DNA from 2 places in the Bariatricus sp. HCP28S3_A7 genome. Region 2 is predicted to be linked to the other one. Evidence: a T-box and tRNA genes for the amino acid it is inferred to sense, from the RefSeq annotation. Region 2 holds a T-box; the other holds one or more tRNA genes.

Region 1 (6,367 bases), on a different contig from region 2:
AGAACCCCGACTGCAACAAAAGAGGCAAAAAATGCTCCGCCTAATCCCAGAATATTTCCACACTCAACAGAATAGAATCCGATCAGAGTACCAAAATTCAAACGATCCATGCCAAAAGCTGCTGTAAATGCTCCCATGGAAGCGAATATGTCGCTGACACCTTCCATTTCACCTTTCATTTCAGGATACAGCAGCACACAGATTACAATAAAAAAACCGATCGACACCGTCCATATCGCAAGTGCTTTCCAGCCTTGTTTTAATTCATGCTTTGTTAACGTCATTACTGCTCCCCTCCATCCTCATAGTAATGCATAAATATTTCTTCCAGATCCGGTTCTGCGACCGAAAGATCCGTGATATCACTGCCTGCAAGTATCTGGAGAAGTCGTTTGATATCTCCACTATAAAGAAAACTAGATACGCCGTCTGTTTCCTGAAGATCACGTACACCATCCAATCCCTGAAGTGAGATTGCTCCATGAATCGTGATGCGTTTTGCATTGGTGCGGGACAATGCTTCCACACTGTCGCAGGCAATCATACGTCCTTCCCGAATAATTGCCGCTCTCGTACAATTTCTCTGAATCTCTGACAGCACATGGCTGGACAGGAAAATGGTTGTACCTTGTTCATTTTTCTCTCTCAAGACAGAGAAGAATTCCCTCTGCATGAGCGGATCCAGACCACTGGTCGGTTCATCGAGAATCAATAACTTCGGATTATGCTGCAGCGCCGCAACGATCGCAACTTTTTTCCTGTTCCCGAAAGACAGCTCTTCCACTTTCCGGCTCGTATCAAGCTGCAGCCGGTCACATAATTCTGCCGATGCTTTCGCACAGTCTGTCTTCCTCAGATCCGCAGACAACTTCAAAATATCTTTGACCTTCATCCCCTGATAAAATACTGCTTCCGAAGGCAAGTATCCCACTTCAGACAGAATCTGATTTCTATCCTTCCCTATATCCATTCCCAGTATTTTAGCCTGCCCCGAAGTCGGATGGATCAGTCCCAGAAGCGTTCGGATCGTGGTAGACTTCCCCGCCCCGTTCGGTCCGATAAATCCGAAAAACTCTCCTTCTTCTACCGACAGATTCAACTTAATAATCCCTCTTGCTTTACCATAATATTTGGTCAGATCCGTTGTTTCAATTGCCTTCATCGTGTTCCCCCTCTTTTCGTAAATAAATAGATTTCCAGAAATCCACCATTTTCAGGAAATCCCGCTCCATCATGTCCACATCGTACTTCTCATCCTGAATCTTTTCCCAGATATATCCTTCCGAAGCCCAGTACATATCGTTATACATCATTTCGATGTCTATGCCGGGGACAAACTGACTGGAGTCAAAGTTCAGTTGTTTGACATTCTGTTTAAAATCGGCATATTTTGCGATGCTTTTCTGGATATCCGCCCTGACCTCCGGGTCCTTCTCGTAATACACCTTGAGCGTAAATTTCCCAATTTCCGGATACCTCCGCATGATACGTACTTTCGCCTGCGTTCCTTTGTACATAGCTTCAAACAGATCCTTCTGCTCATAACATCCACTTTTCGTCAGTTCTTCAATCGTGAGCTGCGCACAATTCTCCCACAGGAACAAATACAGCTCTTTTTTATTATGAAAATAATAGAATAATAAAGACTTGCTGATTCCGGCTGCATCCGCAATCTCGCTCATTGGACTTTTCTTATAAGAATTTTCCGAAAACACCCGATAGCCGGCGTTGATGATCGCTTCCTGCTTTTCTATCGGAAGGGAAAAGAATTTCTCGTTCATGGCGTTCCTCCTTGGCTTCTCCGATTATTGACCGGTCCGGTTAATTACTATTATATACGATTGACCGATTTTGAGAAGGCCCAATTTATTTCCAGAATCCGGTCTTTCATTACATCTGCTTTATATTTTCCTACTGTTTTTCTTGTGGCGATGTTCTGACGATTCAGGTTCGTCAGACAGATTTTATCATCATCGATCAGGTCAAAAGCTCCCACGCCACTCCTTACCAGCGCTTCGCACACATATCCTCCCACACCTCCGATTCCGAATACTGCCACTTTCGCCCCCGCAAGTCGTTTCATTGCTTCTTCTCCCAACAGTAACTGTGTCCTTGAAAATTGATTTATCATTGGCTTGTCCCCTCAAATATAATTTTACAGATTTGCGACAAATATGCAGCATTTTAATCCTCCTACGATTCTCTACATCGAACACAACAACATGTTACATACCGTCCCTGATACGATTGAAAATAACGTATTATGTTTCCACTTGTAGCTAATCACCGTCACCACTGCCGCAATCAGTTCCGGTACTCCGGTCCCTCTCCAGTCTGTTACTGCACTTTTCAGACAATACACAATCAATACCGCCATAATTGCAGAAGGCAGGATTTTTCCAAGATAGACCAGTTCTTCCGGCATCTTTCTTCCATCGCGGAAAGCCACGAACGGCAGAGCGCGAAGTGAGAATGTTATAACGGCAGATACCAGAATTGCAAGAATAATCTCATTTTTATTCACTCTCCACTCCTCCGTTTACGTACAACCAGTAGCATGCCCGATATAATAAGTAATGAGGAAAGTATAAAATTTCTCTCTCCGATTGTAATCAGACAAATCAATGCCACTGCCAGACCCGCCAGAGCAGGCAGATGGTTATCCGCCTTCTCCCACTGGTCTATAAAGATGATAATAAATAAGGCCGTCATGCAAAAATCAATCCCTTTCAGATCAAACGGAATCACCTGCCCCAGGATTCCCCCCGTAACAGCGCCAATCATCCAGTAACATCGGGAGAGCAATGCAATCAGGAACATGGTATCTTCTTTTTCTTTCCCTTTTGAGTCAAGAGTCAGGTTAACCGCATAAGTCTCGTCTGTCATGGTGTGGATCATATACAACATTTTCTTCCCCATTTCTCTGAATTCATCCACAAATGTCAGACTATAGAATACTTGCCGGCTATTCATCAAAAAAGCCATCAATGCGATGGTAAGAATAGAAGCGCCACTGCTCAAAAAAGTAATCGGAAGGAACTGAAACGCCCCTGTATACACCGTCATACTGATGAACAATGCGTAATACCATTTAAATCCTGCCTCTTCCATCATGATTCCATACGCCATACTGACAAACAGATAACTGAACATGATTGGTATGGACTTTATAAATGCATTTTTCAGGATTTCTTTTCTCAATTTAACACTTTCCCTCTCTCTTTTAATGTTACTTATCTTCACAATATTCCCCGAATCCGTTCAAGGCATTCCGTGATTATTTTTCTTGGAGCTGCAACATTTATCCTCTGAAATCCTCTTGCCTGCTTCTTCATAATCTCATAGCCGGGATGTTCCGGCAGACCGGGATAATACACGTTTTTCACACAACTTTGTTTCTTCAGCCAAACAGCTATTTGAATTGCATTTTCCTGTGATTTCTCCATACGTATTCCAAGTGTTTTAATTCCTCTCAGAAGCAACCAGCTATCAAAAGGCGAAAGCCCTGCCCCTGTAGTCTTTATAATAAAACGAAGTCTCTCCTGTATTTCTTCGTTGTTCGTTACAACAAATCCTGCAAGTGTATCATTATGTCCTCCCAGAAACTTTGTCCCGCTGTGTATTACAATATCAGCTCCAAGTTCCAATGGGTTTTGAAAATATGGTGACAAGAATGTGTTATCCACAATCAACAATAAATGATGTTTCTTCGCTATTCCGGCAATGTAAGATATATCTGAAACATTCATCATCGGATTCGTAGGCGTTTCTATATATATGGCCTTCGTGTTTTCCCGAATGGCCCCCTCTACATCTTCATTAGAACAATCCAGAAATGTAAATTCATAATGATTCTTTTTAGAGACATTATCAAACAGTCGAATGCTCCCACCATACAGATCTGATTCGACAACCAAATGATCACCGGGCTCAAACAGCTCCATCAATAGTGTAATCGCATCCCGTACTTTTCCCAACACCCGGGTGTGCGTAAGTTGATGTCTGATATATTGGATAACTTATCGCACCATAGTTTTCTGATTTCCCTTCTGTTTCTTTTAAATGAAGACATCTTGTATTGATCCCTCTGTCCATACTTTCCTCTCTCCTAAAAGTCATTTTTTCATATTTTCTGTAAGGTCTTATCATTTTTTTACCATTCCAATGAATATAAGTTTACCATATATAAATGTCACTGCCTAATCCAGATATATTATTACGATATATAGGAATAAACTATAGCAAAGCAGCAGCATGAAGAAACTCTCTTCCTCATGCTGCTGCTTTGTGGTAAGTGGTGAACCCCACCTTTATTCATTTTCTTTTTTCATGAGATCATTCTCTCATGGAGTGGAACTTCGATATAAAATCATGCCAATGGGCGCTGGTCGTGGCAAAAGAAACGTCCCTACTATCTAAAAAACCACAAAACCTGCGTCTTCAAGTTTTGTGGTTTAAAAAATCGGAGTGACAAGATTTGAACTTGCGACCTCTACGTCCCGAACGTAGCGCTCTACCAAGCTGAGCCACACTCCGATGTGTTTCGGATATTCTTTTCAGAATATCCTTTTCCCTTATTCAATTAAGGAGCTACGGATAGAGGACTCGAACCTCTACTAACAGAGTCAGAGTCTGCTGTGCTGCCATTACACCAATCCGCATTATCTGGTGTTTGTTAGCCGCTCTCATCAGCGAACAATGTTATTATACCAGAACTTCCATGAAATGCAACCCCTTTTTTTATTTTTTTTAAAGAAAGTTTTCTTGTGTTTTTTCTTTCTTTTTTCAGACATTTCACATCTGCTTTTTTCTGTACCAGTTCAGCATTCCAAGGGCCAGAATCAGGCAAACTGTTTCTGCCAAAAGCGGTGACCACCAGATTCCTTCTCCGCCGAACACAGCCGTCAGAATCACCAGACTTCCCACCAACGCAACCAGGCTCCTCGTCAATGATATTGCCGCTGCAAATCCTGCCTTTTCGATCGATGTAAAATACCCGCCAATCACTACATTATATCCCGCCAGCAGAAAGGACAGGATAAAAACGCGAAACACTCGCACAGTATACGCTATGAGCTGCGGATTGTCGTTTTCCAGGAATACTTTTACAATTCCTTCTGCTCCCAGATAGCAGCCTGCCGTTGATACACCCGAAAATACCATAGCCGCCACAATCCCGTATTTCAGAAGCTTCTGATACTTTTTCCGCTCCCCTTTACCATAATAATAGCTGATCAGCGGCTGTGTTCCCTGAGCGATTCCGGTCATTGACATCACCACAATCGTATTCACGTAGGAAATGATCGTATAACTTACCAAGGCTTCTTCTCCGATAAATGCCAGTATGGCCTGGTTAAAGAAGAAGATGATCATTCCACCCGAAAACTCCGTAATGCCGGACGCGAACCCATTCTGTATCTGACGCCATATAACCGCAAAGCTGAACCGGAATCCGGCAAAGCGGATCGTTCCTTTGGGCCCGAGGAAATGCTTTAGATACAGTACAATGACAGCAGCCTGAGAAAGGCCTGTTGCCCAAGCTGCTCCCCGTACGCCCTGGTTCCATCGTATTACCATAAGATAATCCAGAATGCAGTTTAGAACTGCACCGCTGGTAACATAAATCGTAGCCAGCTTCGGATACCCATCTGTCTTGATCAGAGTTTCAAAAGAATACGAAAGCATGTACGCAATCGCAAATGGCGCGATTGTACCAATATATTCCTTCGCATAGGGAAGAATCGTATCCGTTGCCCCCAGGAATCTTGCAAATGGTTCCAGAAAAATCAGAACCAGCGCTGTTACAATTACCGCCAGCACACAGAGAACCACTATGTTCTGGGTAAACACCTGATTCGCCCTCTCTTTTTCCCCCTTTCCCAAAGATATTGCAACGATTGTAGAATTTCCTACAGCAAATAACAACGAAATTGAAAATAATCCTACCGAAAATGGCATGGATATATTGACTGCCGTAAGCGCCACTTCCGAAACTCCTCGTGCAACAAAGATTCCGTCCACCATCGTATATAAAGAGAATACACACTGTGCGATAATCGACGGAATGATAAATTTCAAAAAATCTGTCTTTAGCGACTTGCCTTCCAATTGCATAAAACAAAAACCTCTACTTTCATACGCTTCCTTTTCAGATTAAACCTTGGTATAATACTAAGGTCAACCCGTTTTTGCAAAATGTTTTAATTTTTTTCTGTTCTCAATAAAAGGAGTCACTTATGAAACAATACTATACGATCGGTGAAATTTCAAAGATTTATCAGATTGGTACAGATTCTCTGCGTTATTATGAAAAACTTGGAATTTTATCTCCCAGAAGAGGGGCAAATGGATACCGGATCTACGGTCT
Region 2 (6,367 bases):
ATTAGTCCCGGGATGGCATAAAGCCCATCTGCATCCAGAACGGATTCAGTTTCGGCAGGTATTAAGGAAGGGCAGATATCCGCAAACACTCCATCTGTAATTCGAATATCCTGCCTGGAAAATGTTTTATCTTCTCTGTAAACAAGTGCATTTCTGATAATCATAATTATTATTCAGCCTTCTTTCTAATGTATGGAACAGATGTTACTGTGGTATTTTGGATAAAGCAGCCTCATCTGCGACCAGTGATACATCCGGATGGAGCTGAAGGATAGAAGCCGGTACTTGCGGAGTGATTGGCCCGAAGAAAGCATCGCGAACAATTTCCGATTTATCTTCTCCACTCACAATAATCAGAATTTTACGGGCATTCATGATCGTGCCGATTCCCATGGTGTATGCCTGCCGCGGAACATCATCGATGGATGCGAAAAAGCGTTTGTTGGCTTCGATGGTTCTTTCCTGAAGGTCTACGCAGTGGGTTTCCTTTGGAAAATGATCAGCCGGTTCATTAAATCCGATATGTCCGTTGTGACCAAGACCGAGAAGCTGAAGATCCACTCCTCCCAGGGAACGGATGATCTCTTCATAATGACGGCATTCTTCCGTGGCGTCTTCTTTTGTGCCATCCGGAAGATAAGAAGCTTTGATATTTACATGATCAAACAGATTCTCATGCATGAAATAGTAGTAGCTCTGGTTATTATCACGCGTAAGTCCCTTATATTCATCCAGATTCACAGTAGTAACCTGTGAAAAATTGATATCCCCCTTATTGTACCAGTCAACCAATTGTTTATAAGTCCCGATTGGTGAAGAACCGGTAGCAAGCCCTAAAACACAGTTCGGTTTCAGAATTACCTGTGCTGAAATAATATTGGCAGCAGTACGGCTCATAGCATCATAATTTTTGGTTTTGTAGATTTTCATAATTTTCCCCTTTCCAATAAACTTATCAGTATTTTGTACTTTCATATGATAAATGTATCAAAAGAAATACTAAAAAACAAGATAGTGCAAATCGAAAGCATGGAAAGTGCAAAAAAAAGCATTAATTGTGCTATTTATTAATATGTAGCATTCTTTATACTGAGTTTCAAAGACAGAGGAGGTAAAATGGCATGTCAAGGACAAGAGGAAGCGGATCAACTGGCAGTCCCCTGCGGCTGCTCTAAAGTGAAATTCATCTGTTTCCCGGTTGCAGGATGTCGGAAACTGAGGTGATATGCTCTGAGGGAAATAGGAGTATATCCTCGTGTCTGGACAAATTGCGGATTATATTTATTATCCCCCCAAAGAGGAGCACCTGCGTGTGCCATTTGTACGCGGATCTGATGATGCCGTCCTGTTTTCAGGTGCACAGTTACCGTGGTCAGTGTATCGCCATTCCCCATGTGCTGCGTATCAATGACTTCATAAGAGAGCTCTGCGCGCTTTGCCTGAGGTGTATCTTTGGAGCAGACGCGGGAAGTATTGGTCTTTCCATCCTTTACAAGATAATCGACCAGTGTTCCGACGGAATTTGGCAATGTGCCACAGCATACAGCGTGGTAGTCCTTACAGAATCCGCTCCCCGTTAGTTGTCGGCTCAGTTCAGCAGCTGATTTAGGGTTTTTAGCAAAAACCATGAGACCGGATACGGGCTGGTCCAGTCTGTGGATCACGGCCAGATAAGGCGCCCTGGAGCCGGACGATGTGGATGCAAGATGATTTTTCAGAATGCTTTCCATATCAGCCTGTCCGAGTTTGCGGGTCTGTACCGGAATCCCTACAGGTTTGTCACAGACAATGATGTCTTTATCTTCATATAATATATTGAGATGTTCCATAATTTTCCTCCGAAGAATTTTTTTGCTTGACTTTTGAAAAAAAGGAAGTTACACTTATCTCCAGTAAAAGGGAGTAGCTTCCATTGATTCGTTTTGTCAGGAAATTCATTGCCGAATTCAGTGTGATACGAAATCGTCATCACGATTATTTAAACATAATCCGGTTCGTATTGTCAATTAGCGAGACTTTTATTGCAATTTTATGCCACAGGTGCAGGGGTTTGCAATAAAAAGTCTTTTTTATTTGCCTAAAATACATTGCTGTATTCAGAAAACGACTCAAAACACAAAACTCAGCACCGCCAAAATATATGATAAAAATGGGAGGAAAAAGTATGGTCTATGTTTTATTGATTCTGGGATTTGTCTTGTTGATTAAAGGAGCAGATTTTTTTGTGGAAGGAAGTTCCAGCGTGGCGAAAATTCTGAAAGTGCCTGCGATTATCATCGGACTTACTGTTGTGGCATTTGGAACCAGTATGCCGGAGGCGTCTGTGAGTATAACTGCAGCGTTGAAAGGACAAAATTCACTTGCTGTAAGTAATGTCTTAGGGTCCAATATGTTTAATCTTCTGATTGTACTTGGCTGTAGTGCGTTGATGAAGCCGCTTCGGGCTACAGATAGTGTGCTTAAGAAAGAATTTCCGTTCTCTATCCTTATAACTGCAGTGATGCTTTTGATGACAACAAGGTTCGCTTTCAGTCAAATCCTTGCAGGCGAAGGTGAATTTGTGCTCGGAAGAGTGAGTGGTGTGATCCTTCTTATCATGTTTGTACTGTTCCTGGTTCTCCAGGTCAAGGAGGCATTGAGAGCACGGAATGCGATGCCGGTTGAGGATTATGCAGTCATGACTCCGGCAAAAAGTGCACTTTTTATTATCGGTGGAATTGCCGGAATCGTTCTGGGAGGAGATCTGGTTGTAGATTCGGCTACGGAGATTGCAGTACGGTTTGGACTGAGCCAGACCTTTATTGGTCTGACGATCGTTGCGATGGGGACTTCCCTGCCGGAACTTGTGACATCCATGGTTGCGGCAAAAAAAGGAGAAAATGATCTCGCTCTGGGAAATGTAGTCGGTTCGAACATATTTAATATACTTCTGATTCTTGGAGCAAGTTCTGCAATCTGCCCCATCACGGTAGATATCAATGCAATATATGATATGTTCATACTGATCGTATTTAGTGTATTTGCGCTGATCTGTGCGAAAAGCCGTAAAGAATTGTCAAAGAAAGAGGGTGTGCTCTTTTTAATGCTGTATGCAGTATATTTTGCTTATATTTATGTGAGATAACTGTGGGAAAATCTGCAAAGACGGGTTGACAAATATAGAAATCTCAATTAAAATTCTGAGTATCTGAAAAGAAGCGATAGACACGTGGACTGTGAAGAGGATTAGTATATATTGGAAGTGGCACAGAGAGGTTTCCGTCTGCTGCAAGGAAACTACATGGAAGATATAGAACCTGCCTTGGAGTTCCTGTATGAAAATACAGCGCACCCGGCGTTAACGGGAAATGAAGTGAACTGTTTTACCATGTAAGACGGTTAATCAGGGTGGTACCGCCGGTTTTCCGGTCCCTTTTGTCAGGGGCGGGAGAACCGGCGTTTTTATCTTGAATGCCAGTTATACTGCACCCCTGAAACAGATCAAAAAATAGAAGAGGAGAGGTTTGACATGGCAAAAGAAAAGAAATTTGTAGAATCAATTACTTCGCGGGATGTAGATTTCGCACAGTGGTATACGGATGTGGTTCGTGAAGCGAAACTTTGTGATTATTCCAGCGTGAAAGGATGTTTGAATTATTTGCCGAACGGATATGCGATTTGGGAAAAGATTCAGGCTGACCTGGATAAGAGATTTAAAGAAACAGGTGTAGAGAATGTTTATCTTCCTGTATTGATTCCGGAGAATCTGTTGCAGAAAGAGAGTGACCATATCGAAGGATTTGCACCGGAAGTAGCATGGGTAACAAAGGGAGGAATGGAACGCCTTCAGGAGAAAATGTGTATTCGCCCGACTTCTGAGACCTTGTTCTGCGATCTGTGGTCAAGAACCGTGCAGTCCTATCGTGATCTGCCGAAGGTATGGAATCAGTGGTGCTCTGTACTTCGATGGGAGAAGACAACCAGACCGTTCCTTCGCTCCAGAGAGTTCTTATGGCAGGAAGGCCATACGATTCATGCGACTTATGAGGAGGCTGAGGAAAGAACACTTACTATGCTCAGAGTATATCAGGAGTTTATCCGGGATTCTCTGGCGATTCCGTTTGTATCAGGTCCTAAGACAGAGAGCGAGAAATTCGCAGGTGCTCAGGACACCTATACGGTAGAAGCTTTGATGCATGACGGAAAGGCACTTCAGTCTGCAACCAGCCATTTCTTCGGAAGCGGCTTCCCGGATGCATTTGACATCAAGTATCTGGATAAGAATAATGAACTTCACAGTGTATATGAGACTTCATGGGGACTTTCCACACGTATTATCGGTGCGATCATCATGGTACACGGTGATGACAGCGGACTCGTACTGCCTCCGAGAATTGCTCCGGTTCAGACGAGAGTGATTCCGATCGCACAGCATAAGGAAGGTGTACTCGAAAAAGCGAATGAACTGGTTGATACATTAGCGAAAGCCGGCTACAGTGTGAAGATCGATGATTCCGAGAAGAGCCCGGGATGGAAATTCAGTGAGCAGGAAATGCTTGGAATTCCGACCCGTATTGAAATCGGACCGAAAGACATCGATCAGGGACAGGTTGTCGTTGTACGCCGCGATACACGTGAGAAGATTATTGTTCCGATCGATGAAATTGCAACCAGACTCGGAGAAATTCTGGAAACGATCCAGAAAGACATGTATGACCGGGCAAAAGCATTCCTTGACAGCCATATTGATACAGCGGTGACCATGGATGAAATGAAAGAGAAATTCAATGAAAACCGTGGATTCATCAAAGCAATGTGGTGCGGAAGCGAAGAGTGCGAGGGCGAGATCAAATACGAGACCGGCGGCGCATCTTCAAGATGCATCTGCAAAGAAGATCCGATCAGTGACACATGTATTTATTGCGGTAAACCTGCGAAACATATGGTTTATTTCGGCAAGGCATATTAAGATAGTATAAAGAACAGGTGAATGTAAAGAAATATGAAGATTCAATTACCTGACAAGGTGCATCATATTATTACAACTTTACAGGATCACGGGTACGAGGCATATGCCGTAGGAGGCTGTGTCAGGGACAGTATCCTCGGACGGGATCCGCAGGACTGGGATATAACAACATCAGCAACGCCTTTGGAAACAAAGGCGTTGTTTGAACGTACCTTTGATACCGGAATTGAACATGGGACGATCACGGTACTTCTGGAGAAAGAAGGCTTTGAAGTGACGACTTATCGGATAGACGGTAAATATGAAGACAGCAGACATCCCAAAGAAGTTCAGTTTACACGCAGTCTGGAAGAAGATCTGAAACGGCGGGATTTTACGATCAATGCCATGGCATATAATGAGGAGGCCGGGCTGGTAGATATTTTTGACGGTCTGCAGGATCTGGATCAGAAAGTGATCCGATGTGTGGGGAATGCAGGGGAACGTTTCTCGGAAGACGCGCTTCGGATTCTCCGCGCAGTGAGGTTTTCCGCTCAGCTTGGATTTGACATTGAAGAGAAGACCCGGGAGGCAATCAGCGATCTGGCATCGAATTTAAGAAATATCAGTGCCGAGCGCATACAGGTGGAACTCGTCAAATTGCTGGTATCTCCGCACCCGGAGCGCATCCGGCTGGCATATGAACTTGGTATCACATCCGTGATTCTCCCGGAATTCGACGTTATGATGGTAACAGAGCAGGAGAATCTTCATCACTGCTATCATGTCGGCGAGCATACGATCCATACGATGATGAACATTGCGCCTGAGAAGGTACTGCGGCTTACCATGCTTTTTCATGACATGGGAAAACCGGTGACGAAATCGATCGATGAGAAAGGGGTCGCACATTTCAGGGGACATGTATGTGTCAGTGAAGAGATCGCAAGAAGGATTCTGCAGCGCCTCAAGTTTGATAATGATACTATAAGAAAGGTAAGCAAGCTGGTGCGTTTTCATGATTACAGAATGCCGGCTGCTTCGAAATATGTGCGGCGTGCAATGAACAGGATCGGAGAGGACTTATTCCCGTATTATCTGTTGGTGCAGCGTGCCGATATTGCCGGACAAAGTGAGTATCAGAAGACGAAGAAGATAGAAAATCTTGAGCAGATAGAAAAATTATATAAAGAAATTCTGGAATTGAAACAGTGTGTATCGCTGAAGGGCCTTGCCGTGACGGGACGTGATCTGATCGAGGCGGGAATGGAACCGGGGCCCCAGATCGGCGAGATGTTGGAAACGCTTTTAAAAGAAGTGATTGATGATCCTGAAAAGAATGAGAAGAAAGTTCTTCTAAAAATGGTATCTCGGGGCATACACTAGAAAGACATGAAAACGAAACGTGCAGGGGGATGCCATGAAAGATTATGGGATTAG

What was found. The T-box of region 2 lies ahead of proS (proline--tRNA ligase). A T-box ahead of a tRNA ligase gene usually reads a tRNA of that ligase, here a tRNA-Pro.
Region 1: it encodes a tRNA-Pro, which carries the amino acid that the T-box ahead of proS (proline--tRNA ligase) is inferred to sense. The anticodon was not compared.

Annotation. Positions count from the first base shown of each region.
Region 1 covers NZ_JBQHSG010000004.1:60,003-66,369, forward strand. Annotated here, with positions in the region: gene ACTNA4_RS03985 (ABC transporter permease subunit) at 1-284, opposite strand, end outside; gene ACTNA4_RS03990 (ATP-binding cassette domain-containing protein) at 284-1,162, opposite strand; gene ACTNA4_RS03995 (TetR/AcrR family transcriptional regulator) at 1,149-1,781, opposite strand; partial or broken gene ACTNA4_RS04000 (tRNA threonylcarbamoyladenosine dehydratase) at 1,865-2,131, opposite strand; gene ACTNA4_RS04005 (branched-chain amino acid transporter permease) at 2,204-2,524, opposite strand; gene ACTNA4_RS04010 (AzlC family ABC transporter permease) at 2,521-3,201, opposite strand; partial or broken gene ACTNA4_RS04015 (trans-sulfuration enzyme family protein) at 3,312-4,095, opposite strand; tRNA gene ACTNA4_RS04020 (tRNA-Pro) at 4,463-4,536, opposite strand; tRNA gene ACTNA4_RS04025 (tRNA-Gln) at 4,591-4,661, opposite strand; gene ACTNA4_RS04030 (MATE family efflux transporter) at 4,795-6,114, opposite strand; gene ACTNA4_RS04035 (MerR family transcriptional regulator) at 6,237-6,367, shown strand, end outside.
Region 2 covers NZ_JBQHSG010000006.1:122,380-128,746, reverse strand. Annotated here, with positions in the region: gene nagA (N-acetylglucosamine-6-phosphate deacetylase) at 1-164, opposite strand, end outside; gene nagB (glucosamine-6-phosphate deaminase) at 205-930, opposite strand; gene ACTNA4_RS06395 (RluA family pseudouridine synthase) at 1,146-1,829, opposite strand; gene ACTNA4_RS06390 (calcium/sodium antiporter) at 2,165-3,124, shown strand; T-box leader at 3,207-3,416, shown strand; gene proS (proline--tRNA ligase) at 3,509-4,948, shown strand; gene ACTNA4_RS06380 (CCA tRNA nucleotidyltransferase) at 4,982-6,313, shown strand; gene ACTNA4_RS06375 (CotS family spore coat protein) at 6,348-6,367, shown strand, end outside.